Regions from separate parts of the Kitasatospora sp. NPDC092039 genome, predicted to be linked through region 3. Evidence: riboswitches for the same ligand, from Rfam matches in the RefSeq annotation. Region 3 holds a riboswitch; each other region holds the start of a gene.
The links. A riboswitch is a leader RNA that binds a small molecule or an ion and turns the genes downstream of it on or off. The one in region 3 is predicted to bind S-adenosylmethionine.
Positions count from the first base shown of each region.

Region 1: linked by a shared signal. The riboswitch ahead of ACIQI7_RS27330 (IclR family transcriptional regulator) and the one ahead of thrC (threonine synthase) in region 3 are both predicted to bind S-adenosylmethionine.
Region 2: linked by a shared signal. The riboswitch ahead of ACIQI7_RS10125 (aminotransferase class V-fold PLP-dependent enzyme) and the one ahead of thrC (threonine synthase) in region 3 are both predicted to bind S-adenosylmethionine.

Region 1 is NZ_JBIVSD010000015.1:189,694-193,878, reverse strand. It holds gene ACIQI7_RS27335 (threonine/serine exporter family protein) at 1-867, shown strand, start outside; gene ACIQI7_RS27330 (IclR family transcriptional regulator) at 983-1,696, opposite strand; SAM riboswitch class I at 1,900-2,042, opposite strand; gene ACIQI7_RS27325 (hypothetical protein) at 2,188-2,616, opposite strand; gene ACIQI7_RS27320 (HEAT repeat domain-containing protein) at 2,843-3,514, shown strand; gene ACIQI7_RS27315 (HEAT repeat domain-containing protein) at 3,518-4,185, shown strand, end outside.
Region 2 is NZ_JBIVSD010000004.1:120,607-124,791, reverse strand. It holds gene ACIQI7_RS10140 (heme-copper oxidase subunit III) at 1-19, opposite strand, end outside; gene ACIQI7_RS10135 (hypothetical protein) at 416-841, shown strand; gene trpD (anthranilate phosphoribosyltransferase) at 959-2,035, shown strand; SAM riboswitch class IV at 2,146-2,264, shown strand; gene ACIQI7_RS10125 (aminotransferase class V-fold PLP-dependent enzyme) at 2,316-3,680, shown strand; gene ACIQI7_RS10120 (Lrp/AsnC family transcriptional regulator) at 3,684-3,965, opposite strand; gene ACIQI7_RS10115 (rhomboid family intramembrane serine protease) at 3,962-4,185, opposite strand, start outside.
Region 3 is NZ_JBIVSD010000030.1:70,180-74,364, forward strand. It holds gene ACIQI7_RS36505 (cold-shock protein) at 71-274, opposite strand; gene ACIQI7_RS36510 (MoaD/ThiS family protein) at 812-1,090, opposite strand; gene thrC (threonine synthase) at 1,117-2,397, opposite strand; SAM riboswitch class I at 2,414-2,549, opposite strand; gene ACIQI7_RS36520 (glucosyl-3-phosphoglycerate synthase) at 2,697-3,698, shown strand; gene ACIQI7_RS36525 (trehalose-6-phosphate synthase) at 3,737-4,185, shown strand, end outside.

The DNA.
Region 1 (4,185 bases), on a different contig from region 3:
GGGGCGCTGCCGGTCGGCGTGGGGGTCTGCCTCTTCCTCCAACCGGTGGCGGCGAACGTGCTGGCGGCCGGGCTCGGCTCGCTGATCGTGGTGGGGCTGACCGTGCTCGCCCGGCGGTTCCCGAACCTGCGGCCGCTGCTGCCCGTCACGGCCGGGTTCCTGGTCGCCCTGCTGGTCCTGGGGCTCGCGCGGGCGTCGCTGCTGGACGGCCCGCTGCGGACCATCGTGGCCACCCTGGCGATCCTGCTGCCGGGCGGGCTGCTGGTCACCGGGCTGTCCGAGATCGCCGCGGGCGCGGCCAGCGCGGGCACCGCCCGGCTGGTGTCCGGCGCGGTCCAGCTGGCGCTGTTCCTCGCCGGGGTGGCCGCGGCCGCGACGGCGATCGGCATGCCGGCCACCGCGCTGGCCAACGTCCGGGTCGCCGAGCCCAGCTGGTGGGTGATCGCGCTGGGCCTGGCGATCGCGGTGGCCGGAGTGGTGGTCAACGTCCACACGCCGCCCTCGACCATCCCGTGGATCGTCGCCGTGATCGCGGTCAGCGCCACCGCCCAGGTGGCGGTGGGGTCGGCGCACGGCGCGGCGATCGGCGGCCTGGCCGGGGCGGTCGCCGCCGCGGTCGCGGCCACCCTGGTGCACTGGCTGCCGGGCGGGCCGCTCTGGCAGGTGCTCTACCTCCCGGCGTTCTGGATCGTGGTGCCGGGCTCCTTCGGCCTGTTGAACACCGCGCAGATCGAGGTCGGCAACGGCGCCCAGTCGGTCCTGGCGGCCGTCTCGGCGGTGTTCGGGGTGTCGATCGGCACGCTGATCGGCGCCGTGATCAGCCGGATCCCCCGTCCCCGCCGCGCCGTGCTGCTGTCCCGGGCCTGAGCCGTCCTGCCGGGACCGGGCCCGGAGCCGTCCCGCCGGGACCGGGCCCGGAGCCTCGACCCGGGAACCGGGCCCTGGGGCGCGCGGAGGTGCGCCCCAGGGCCCGGAGCTCTTCTCAGGGGTGGCGCAGGGCCTCGGTGAGGCGGTGGGCCGCCTCGACGACGGCCTGGGAGAGGGTGGCGCCGGGGTGACGGGTGAGGCGTTCGATCGGCCCGGACACCGAGACCGCGGCCACCACCCGGTTGGACTGACCGCGCACGGGCGCGGAGACCGAAGCCACCCCGAGCTCGCGCTCGCCCACGGACTGGGCCCAGCCGCGCCGCCGTACGCCGCTCAGGGCGGTGGCGGTGAAGCGGGCACCCTGCAGACCGCGGTGGAGGCGCTCGGGCTCCTCCCAGGCGAGCAGGATCTGGGCGGCGGAGCCGACCTTCATGGGCAGGGTGATGCCCACCGGCACGGTGTCGCGCAGGCCGGAGAGCCGCTCGGCGGCGGCCACGCAGATCCGCACCTCGCCCTGCCGGCGGTAGAGCTGGGCGCTCTCGCCGGTGACGTCCCGCAGGTGCGTGAGGACCGAGCCGGCCGCGGCCAGCAGCCGGTCCTCGCCGGCCGCCGCCGAGAGCTCGCCGAGCCGGGGGCCGAGCATGAACCGGCCCTGCACGTCCCGGCTGACCAGGCGGTGGCGTTCGAGTGCGACGGCCAACCGGTGGGCGGTGGGCCGCGCCATGCCGGTGGCGGCGACCAGGCCGCCCAGGGTGGCGGGGCCGGCCTCCAGGATGCCGAGGATCGAGGTGACCTTGTCGAGCACGCCGACGCCGCTCGTGTTCTCCATGGGTGGGGGTACTCCAGTCTCAGGGCCCGGGAGCAGCGGGTCGGCGCTGCTCACCGGCGGCTCCGGGTGGGGAGCCTGGGGGGTGGTCAGCGAGGACGGGCCGGGGAAGTCGGCCGATTGCCTGCGCCGGGCACGAGACGGGTACGCGAAAGGGCCGGGGCGGGAAGCGCCCGGGCGAAGGACAGCACAGAGAGCACCGTGTCTCCTCATCTTTCCCGCGCCACAGTGGCGACAGGCCGGAGTTGGCACTGACCCCGGACGGCACGGCGCGTACTTCGGACGCCGGGTCGAACGGGGAGTTGCCGGGGCTTCGTAGGGCCGGTCCCTCCACCCCTCTGGATGATTCGCCAGGAACGATACAAGACTCCCCGGGGCGCTCGGCAAGCCCCCCGCCCACACGTGCGGCCGCCTGCCGGGCGACGGGCGTCCGGCAGGCGGCGGATCGGGCGGGCGAGGGGGCGGGCCGATCGGGCGCAGGAGTGCGCTGCCGGTCAGGCCGGCCGGTCCACCCGTCCGACGCACAGCGCCCAGATGACCAGGGCGTCGACCGCGATCAGGACGATGGCCCAGACGGGGTAGTACGGCAGCCAGAGGAAGTTGGCGAGCATGCCCAGCCCGGCGACGACGACACCGACGACGCGGGCCCAGACGGCGCCGCTGAAGACCGCCACACCGGCCACCACCACGACGACGCCGAGGATGAGGTGGATCCATCCCCACCCCTCGGTGTTCATCGAGTACACGTAGCTGCGGGTGACGATCAGCAGACCGTCCTTGCGGACGGCCGCGGCCCCCTGGAAGACCGCCATCATGCCGGCCGTGATCAGCATGACCCCCGCGAAGACGGTCCACCCGCTCGCGTGGGGGTACCGCTCGGGGCCCCTGGCGACGGGGCCGGCTCCGGTAGCACTACTGGCCATGACATGGGCTCCTTCGGTGGCAGCCGCCTCGCGGACACGGGGAGACGGGGGGAGGGCAGCCGGGCGGCGGTGCTCCGGGAGCGCGGGGACGTGCACCCGCGACGGCGGAGCCCCGTATTCACGGTAAGACCGGACTCCCCATCCCGCCGCCGTGGGCCGCGCGCCCTGGTCCGCTTGACCTTGTCACGGTGACAAGCCCTTCACTGTGGCCGAGGAGGTGGTCCTGATGACCAGGGCGGAAGAGGACACGGACACGGTGCGGGCGCTCCGGGGGCTGGCGCACGACGACCCGTCGGTGCGGCTGCGGGCGGCGCTGGCCGTCGGCACGAGCCCGCGGCCGGGGCTCGTCGGCGGGCTCGTCGAGCGGTGCGCCGTCGAACCCGAGTTCCTCGTACGGGAGATGCTCACCTGGGCGCTCACCCGGTACGAGGCGGCGGTGACGGTCCCGCTGCTGCTCGGCGAGGTCCGCTCGGAGCGCGCGCAGGCCCGGAGCCAGGCCCTGCACACGCTGTCCAAGATCGGGGACCGCCGGGCCTGGCCGGCGGTCACCCCGGCGCTGCTGGCCGACGCCGACGAGGAGGTGGCCCGCAGCGCCTGGCGGGCCGCCGTCGTGCTGGTGCCCGAGGGTGGCGAACGCGAGCTGGCCGTAGTCTTGGCGACTCAGCTCGGACGCGGCGGACACGGGACACGGCTGAGCCTCAGCCGGGCGCTGACCGCGCTCGGGGAGGCGATGCTGCCGGTGCTGGCCACCGCGGCGACGGACCGCGACCCCCGGGTGCGCGCCCACGCGCTCGCCACGGAACGGCTGTGGCACGACCCGGACGCCGGCTTCGAGTCCGCGATCGAGGAGGCGAAGCGCACGGTGGCCCTCGGCGGGGGCGGCCGGGAGGGACGGTAGGCAGTGTTGATCGGCGACGTCGCGCGGCGGTCCGGGGTCAGCGCCCGCATGCTCCGGCACTACGAATCGCTCGGACTGGTGCGGCCGACGGAGCGAACCGACTCGGGTTACCGCCGGTACTCGGACGAGGACATCCGGCGGATCTTCCACATCGAGAGCCTGCGGTCGCTGGGCCTGTCGCTGCGCGACGTCGGGCGGGCCCTCGACGATCCCGGCTTCGCGCCCGCGGAGCTCGTCGACGACCTGATCCGCCGGACCCGCGAGCGCATCGCGGCGGAGACGGAACTGCTCACCCGGCTGCGCCGGATCGACGCCGCGGAACCCGCCGGCTGGGAGGAGGCCCTCCAGGTCGTCGCGCTGCTCCAGGGCCTGGAGTCGAAGAGCCCGGGGACCCGCCAGCGCGCGGCCCTGTCCGTCGGCGAGGCCGTCCCGGTGCCGGCGGAGGCGCTGGTCGAGGCCGTCCTGGGCGAGTCCGACCCGCACGTCGCCGGAGCCCTCCGCTGGGCGCTGGCGCAGGCCGGCGGGGACGGCGCCGCCCTGCTCGCGGAGGGCCTGCGGGCACCCGCGGCCGAGGTGCGCGAACGGGCCGTCCGCTGCCTCGCCGAGCTGCCGGACACCGCGGCGAACGCGCCGCTGCGGGACGCCCTCGGCAGCCCCGACGCCGTGGTCCG
Region 2 (4,185 bases), on a different contig from region 3:
CTGTCGCCACGACGGACATTATGTCGGTCCCTTATTCCGTCTTCACGTCGGGGGGTGTCCCTCGGAGTGTCCGGTGCGTGCGGTATGCCCGCTTGGGGGGCGACCGGGTGTCCGGACGGGGGCTGAGCAGCGGCGTGTCCCTTTTCTGACGGTTCCTCGGAGGGGCCCGCGACCCCGTTGCCCGGCGCGTCGTTGCCCGGTCGGAGTAGCCGTAGGAGGTAGGGGAGCGGGCGCCGGGTCGGCCGTACGGGTGGACCGGGCGGGGTCGGGTGACGGGCCGTCCTCCGGGCGGGTGAGCCCCGGGCGCGGCGGTTCGGGGAGGAACGTGCGCGAGGGGGGCTCGGCGGCGGGTGATCCGGAGTAGCATCCGGATCAGGCGAACGTGGTCCGGATCACACTTGAGGGAGCAGGGCCCATGGCGTACACGACCGATGAGACGCTCACCGTCCTCGTCTACAGCGACGACCGCAATACCCGTGAGCAGGTGCTGACGGCGCTCGGCCGCCGGCCCGCCGAGGATCTTCCGGAACTGTCCTACCTGGAGTGCGCGACCACCCCCGCGGTGCTCAAGGCGCTGGAGAAGGGGGGAGTGGACCTCTGCGTGCTGGACGGCGAGGCCGTCCCGGCCGGCGGGCTGGGCCTCGGGCGCCAGCTCAAGGACGAGATCTACGGCTGCCCGCCGGTGCTGGTGCTGATCGGCCGGCCGCAGGACTCCTGGCTCGCCGCCTGGAGCCGGGCGGACGCCGCCATCTCCCACCCGGTGGACCCGGTGGCGCTGGCCGAGGCGGCCGCCGTCCTGCTGCGGGCGAGGGTGGCGAAGCGGACTCCGGCCGTCCGCTGAAATCCGCCCGGCAACTAGAAAAGACGGGGTTAGAAGCGACCGCTTCGCTCGATAGGCTGGCTCCATCCGTACGGACGTCCCCCCGGAGCGGGGAACCGACAACAGCTGGAGTCAGCCATGGTGAACGTGAACCCTGCGAACGGCGGTAGCGACCCCGCGCAGGTGGTCCGCACCTGGCCGGACATCCTGTCGGCGCTGCTGCAGGGGGAGGACCTCGACCGCTCGTCCACCGCGTGGGCGATGGACCGGATCATGAGCGGCGAGGCGTCCCCCGTCCAGGTGGCCGGGTTCATGGTCGCGCTGCGGGCCAAGGGCGAGTCGGTCGAGGAGATCGCCGGCCTGGTCGACGCGATGTACGAGCACGCCGAGCCGCTGGACATCCCCGGCCCGGCGGTGGACATCGTCGGCACCGGCGGGGACCGTGCGAAGACCGTCAACATCTCCACCATGTCGGCGATCGTCGCGGCGGCCGCCGGCGCCAAGGTGGTCAAGCACGGCAACCGGTCGGCCTCCTCCACCAGCGGCTCCTCGGACGTGCTGGAGAAGCTCGGCGTGGCGCTGGACCTCTCCTCCCGGAGGGTCGCCGAGGTGGCCGAGGAGGTCGGACTCACCTTCTGCTTCGCGGCGAAGTTCCACCCCTCGATGCGGCACGCCGCCACCGCGCGGCGCGACCTCGGGGTGCCGACCGCCTTCAACATCCTCGGTCCGCTGACCAACCCGGCCAAGGTCACCGCGCACGCCATCGGCTGCTTCGACACCCGGCTGGCCGGGCTGATCGCCGGGGTGCTGGCCCGGCGGGGCGCGACGGCGCTGGTCTTCCGCGGCGACGACGGGCTGGACGAGCTGACCATCACCACCACCTCGCAGGTGTGGCTGGTGCGCGACGGGGTGGTCACCGAGACCGTCTTCGACCCGCGGGACGTCGGCATCGAGCTGGTCGGCATCGAGGCGCTGCGCGGGGCGGACGCCTCGTACAACGCCGAGGTCGCGCGGCGGCTGCTGGCGGGGGAGCACGGGCCGGTGCGGGACGCCGTCCTGCTGAACACGGCGGCCGCGCTGGTCGCGCTGGACCTCGGCGACGCGCCGCTGGACGAGCAGCTGGCGGCCGGCATGGAGCGGGCCGCGAAGGCGATCGACTCGGGCGCCGCACAGGACCTGCTGCGGCGCTGGTCGGAGGCCACGAGCCGGATCTGAGACGGCAGTTGGGGAGCCCGGGCCGGGTACGCCGGCCCGGGCTCCGGTGCTGTCCGCATGCTGGATGCCCGTTTGACCGCCCGCTGGGACGCGGCCTAGAGTCTTCGCCAGGTCATGAGTGACAGCGACAAGCCCCAGCTTGCTGTCCGGCAACCCTCCGTCCGTGGCGGGGTGCCCTGGGTGAGGACCGGGTCGCCACGGCAGATCGTCCGTGCGACAAGCGCGGACACCCGACGACTGGCACTCCCGGGGTCCCTTACCCCCGAAGGAGTGCATCCCCATGTCCCTCGTCACCGAAGTCCTCTCCCCGCTCCCGGTCCTCGGCGCCGACGTCCAGGTCCCGCTCGCCGGCGGTGAGAAGGTCGGCTACGCGGCGCTCGACTACGCGGCCAGCTCGCCGGCGCTCCAGCGGGTGTGGGACGACGTCGCCGCGTACGCGCCGTACTACGGCAGCGTCCACCGCGGGGCCGGGTACCTCTCCCAGCTGTCCACCGACCTGTTCGAACAGAGCCGCCGCACCGTCGGCGAGTTCCTCGACCTGCGCGAGGGCGACCAGGTGGTCTTCACCCGGGCCACCACCGACTCGCTCAACCTGCTGGCCGCCGCCGTCCCGGCCGGCACCCGGGTGTTCGCCTTCGAGACCGAGCACCACGCCTCGCTGCTGCCCTGGGCGCACGCCGGACTGGACGTCAGCTACCTGCGGGCGCCGCGCTCGCGGGCCGAGGCCGTGGCCGCGCTGGACGCCGCGCTCGCCGGGGCGCCCGAGGGCCCCAAGCTGCTCTGCGTCACCGGCGCCTCCAACGTCACCGGCGAGCTGTGGCCGGTCGCCGAGCTGACGGAGACGGCGCACCGGCACGGCGCCCGGGTGGTGCTGGACGCCGCCCAGCTGGCGCCGCACCACCGGGTCTCGGTGCGCGAGCTGGACGTCGACTGGGTCGCCTTCTCCGGCCACAAGATCTACGCGCCGTTCGGCGCCGGGGTGCTGGCCGGCCGGGCGGACTGGCTGGACGAGGCCGAGCCGTACCTGGCCGGCGGCGGGGCGACCAGGACGGTGGCCCGGGAGGCCGACGGCTCGGTGGCCGTGCAGTGGCACACCGGGCCCGCGCGGCACGAGGCCGGCTCGCCGAACGTCATCGGCGCCTACGCGATCGCCTCGGCCTGCCGGGCGCTGACCGAGGCCGGGTTCGACGCGCTGGAGGCCCGCGAGCAGCAGCTGATCGCCCGCCTGACCGCCGGCCTCGCCGCGATCCCTCAGGTCAAGGTGCTCAATCTGTTCGGGGAGGGCTCGGCGCGGGTCGGCGTGCTGTCCTTCGTCGTCCGGGGCTGGAACAGCTCGCACTTCTCGGCCGCGCTGTCCGCCGAGTACGGCATCGGGGTGCGCGACGGCCTGTTCTGCGCCCACCCGCTGGTGCGCACGCTGCTCGGGGACGAGGACGTAGCCCCGTCCGAGTGCGGGGCGCCCGATCCCTCGCTGCCGGGCGAGCGCAGCCTGAACGCGATCCGGGTGAGCTTCGGTGCCGGGACGCCGGACGAGCACGTCGACCGCTTCCTCACCGCCGTCCGGGAGCTGGTCACGGACGGCGCGGCCTGGAACTACCGCAACGAGGGCGGCCGCTGCGTCGCGGACACGCAGCGCGAGGGCTGAGCGCTACTCGTCCAGGCCGAGGGCGAAGGCGGCCTCCAGGTCGTGCTGGGAGTAGGTGCGGAAGGCGATCTGGGTCTCGGTGTGGGCCACACCCGGGACCTTGTTCAGCCGGCCCGGGATGACCTCGGCCAGGTCGTCGTGCCGGCGCACCCGCACCATCGCCACCAGGTTGTAGCCCCCGGTCACCGAGTAGACCTCGCTCACGCCGTCGATGGCGGCGATGGACTCGGCGATCTCCGGGATGCGGTCGACACTGGTCTTGATCAGGACGATGGCGGTGATCACAGTTCGGGCTCCTTTGTGAGGTGCCGCCAGCGTATCGGGCGTCCGCCGGGTCGTCGCGGGGGGTGGCGGACCACGGTGCAGGCGTAGAGGAACCCTGCCGAGAAGCCGATCACGTGGACCAGGTACGCCACCCCGGGCCCGGCCGAGTGCACCGACCACCACTGCAGGGCGAACCAGAGGCCGAGCACCAGCCAGGCCGGGAAGCGCAGCGGCAGGAAGA
Region 3 (4,185 bases):
GTACGGGCCCGTCGAGAAGCGAGTGGTCACCAGCCGTAGGGCCGCGCCGAGCTCCTGGGGTCGGAAGGCGTCAGCCCGCGGCGCGGACCATGTCCGCCTGCGGGCCCTTCTGTCCCTGGGAGATCTCGAACTCGACCCGCTGGCCCTCCTCGAGGGTGCGGTAGCCGTCCATCTGGATCGCGCTGTAGTGGACGAAGACGTCCGCACCACCGTCGACCGCGATGAAGCCGTAGCCCTTCTCCGCGTTGAACCACTTGACGGTGCCCTGAGCCATTCCGAACTCCCCTAGTGCTGTGCTGGGCCCTTCACGCGCCCGCAGGTCGCGGGCCCGGGTTGGTTGAAGGCCGGCCCGGGGAACCCCCCCTGGGCGCAGCCGTGCACGCCGCAGCCCTCCGCGCGGGACGCCAGGCGGCGCCCGGTGAGCGGGTGATTGCGTCGACCGCCGCTGAATGTATCCGGACCGACGCCCTCTGCAACAGGGTCAGCCGCCGGTAATTCCGGCAAGGCGCCGGGGGACAGTACGGGCCGAATCGGAATAATCTCGGCATTCCACGCCGGACATAGCGGACGAATTACTCAAAGGTCCGCGGGAATTCTGACATCCGCCTGACATGTTTCACGGGCCGGTCCGGCGGCCGGGCGCCCCCGGGCCGAGCACTGCGGAGGCCGAAAGGGAAACCTTGTTCCCAGCCGAGCGACACTCTACTCCGACTCGACCCGGAAATATTCCCGCAAGAATGCGAGCGGTCGCCCGGGCATACGGAGAGCGGAATTCCGTACGCGCGGGCGACCGCGGGTTCTCGCGAACGGCTCAGCAGCCGCCGGCCACCGCCGGGATGATCGAGATTCCGGCGCCGTCCCTGATCTCGGTCGCCAGGCCCTCGGCGAAGCGCACGTCGTCGTCGTTCACGTAGACGTTCACGAAGCGGCGCAGCTTGCCGGTGTCGTCCAGGATGCGGGCCGAGATGCCGGCGTGGTTCTTCTCCAGGTCGGCGATGACCTCGGCCAGGGTGGCGCCCTCGGCGGTCACCTCGGCGGCGCCGCCGGTGTAGGTGCGCAGGATGGTGGGGATGCGGACGTTGGCGCTCATGACTCTCCTTGCGGGGGGCGGGTGGTTCAGACGGACGCGAGGCCGGCGGCGCGGAACGAGTCCAGCGTCGGGCGGATGACGGCGGTCATCCCGGCGTCGGAGACGGCGTCCAGGGTCTTCAGGCCGTCGCCGGTGTTGATCGCGACGGTCTCCTTGGCCGGGTCCAGCTGCCCGGTCTCGACCAGCTTCTTCAGCACGCCGACGGTCACCCCGCCCGCGGTCTCGGCGAAGATCCCCTCGGTCCGCGCCAGCAGCCGGATCGCCGCCACGACCTCGGCGTCCGTGACGTCCTCGACCGCGCCGCCGGTGCGGCGGGCGATGTCCAGCACGTACGGGCCGTCGGCCGGGTTGCCGATCGCCAGCGACTTGGCGATGGTGTCCGGCTTGACCGGCTTGATCACGTCCCGGCCGGCCTTGAACGCGGCCGACACCGGCGAGCAGCCCTCGGCCTGGGCGCCGAAGACCTTGTACGGCCGGTCCTCGACCAGGCCGAGCCTGATCAGCTCCTGGAGCCCCTTGTCGATCTTCGTCAGCTGCGAGCCCGAAGCGATGGGGACCACGATCTGCTCCGGCAGCCGCCAGCCGAGCTGCTCGCAGATCTCGTACGCCAGCGTCTTGGAGCCCTCGCCGTAGTACGGCCGCAGGTTCACGTTGACGAAGCCCCAGCCCTCGCCGGCCGCGTGGCCGATCAGCTCCGAGCAGAAGCGGTTCACGTCGTCGTAGTTGCCCTCGATGCCGACCAGCTCGCCGCCGTACACCCCGGCCATGACGACCTTGCCCTGCTCCAGGTCGTGCGGGATGAACACGCAGGACCGGAACCCGGCCCGGGCCGCCGCCGCCCCCACCGCACCGGCCAGGTTGCCGGTGGAGGAGCAGGACAGCGTGGTGTACCCGAACGCCCGGGCCGCCTCGATCGCGCAGGCGACCACCCGGTCCTTGAACGAGTGGGTCGGGTTCCCGGAGTCGTCCTTGACGTGCAGCTGGGCGGTGAAACCGAGCTCCCGGCCCAGGTTGTCCGCCTTCACCAGCGGGGTCCACCCCGGGTTCAGGTTGGGCTTGGACGCCACGTCGGCCGGAACCGGCAGCAGCGGCGCGTACCGCCAGATGGAGGCCGGACCGGCCTCGATCCGCTTGCGCAGCTCCTCGGCGCCCTCGCTGCCGAACTCGTAGGCGATCTCCAGCGGGCCGAAGCACTCCAGGCACGCGAAGCTGGGGCCGAGCGGGAAGCGGGTGCCGCACTCGCGACAGGACAGCGCGGCGGCGGGGCCGAGGTCGACGGAAACGGGTGCGGCGGTGTCGATAGCCATGACGGCGAGGCCTCTCTCCTCATCTTCCCCGTGGCGCGGTCGCGACACGGGCCGGAATTGGCACCTGTCCCGCCGGGGCCTGTCGTCGACAGCCGCGCGAGAAGGTTGCCGGGACGTCAACGGGCCGTTCCCTCAGTCCCTCTGGATGAGCTTGTGAAATTGTGGTGGTACTCAGCGGCGACCCCGGTGTGCAAAGGTCCGACCGCTGTACGAAGACTGTATCCGAAGGCGTCAATCCTGAACGGGACCGTCCGCCAAGCGAGATGACACGTCCCACCCGACCCGCCGAGGAGACCCCAGTGCCCGCCGACCCGACCCCCGAGCTCCTCCCGCAGGCGGCGTCCTGGCTGCGCCGCCGCTCCTGGAGCGCGGCCGACCGGCCGGTCCGCACCCTCCTCGACGCCAAGCGACGCACCGGCCGCACCGTCAGCGTGGTCCTCCCCGCCCTGGACGAGGAGGCCACCGTCGGCGACATCGTCCGCACCGTCCGCCGCGAGCTGATGGAGCGCCTCCCGCTCGTCGACGAACTCGTCGTCGTGGACTCCGGCTCCACCGACGCCACCGCCGCCGTCGCCGCCGAGGCCGGCGCCCGGGTGGAACACCGCGACCTGATCCTCCCCCGCCTGCCCGCCGTCCCCGGCAAGGGCGAGGTGCTCTGGCGCTCGCTGCTGGTCACCCACGGCGACATCGTCTGCTTCGTCGACGCCGACCTGCGCGAGTTCGACCCGGCCTTCGTCTCCGGCATCGTCGGCCCGCTGCTGACCGACGAGTCGATCCAGCTGGTCAAGGCCATGTACGACCGTCCGCTGGAGTCGGAGGGCGCGGTGCTGCCCGCCGGCGGCGGCCGGGTCACCGAACTCGTCGCCCGCCCCCTGCTCAACCTCCACTGGCCGGAGCTCGCCGGGTTCGTCCAGCCCCTCGGCGGCGAGTACGCGGCCCGCCGCTCACTGCTCGAACGGCTGCCCTTCCCCACCGGGTACGGCGTCGAACTCGGCCTGCTGGTCGACGCCCTGGATCTGGCCGGACTGGACGCCCTGGCCCAGGTGGACGTCGGCGTCCGGCACCACCGCCACCAGGACGGCCAGGCCCTCGGCCGGATGGCCGCCACCATCTACCGGACCGCCCTGGAACGCCTCGACCGCACCCACCGCCTCAAGGCCTCCGCCGACCTCGTCCACCCCCACCTCACCCAGTTCACCCGCCACCCGGAGACCCGCGCGTTCACCGCCCACACCCACCCGGTGACCGCCCTGGAACGCCCCCCGATGCACACCGTCCCCGAATACGCGACCCGCCACTGACGGGTTTGCCACGCCGGGCCCCCGGCAACATCCCAACCATGGGCGATCTCACGACCAACCGTTCGAGCGCGACCGGCACCGCCTCCGTCCTGGTGGCATCCAACCGGGGACCGGTGTCCTTCAGCACCTCCGACGACGGCACACTGACCCTGCGCCGCGGCGGCGGCGGCCTGGTCTCCGGGCTGTCCGCCATCGAGGACCCGAACGCCGTCTGGGTCTGCGCCGCCCTCGGCGACCCCGACCGCAGAGCCGCCGCCGAGGCACCCCGCGGCCGCCTCGACCTGGCCGGCCACGAGGTCGGCGGCCAGGCGGTACGGATGCTGGACATCGACCCGGAGACCTTCGCCCGCGCCTACAACGGCGTCGCCAACTCCACCCTCTGGTTCGTCCACCACCTGCTCTACGCGACCCCGACCGCCCCCTCCTTCGACGCCGCCTTCCGCACCGAATGGGCCGCCTACCAGGCCTACAACGGCGCGTTCGCCGA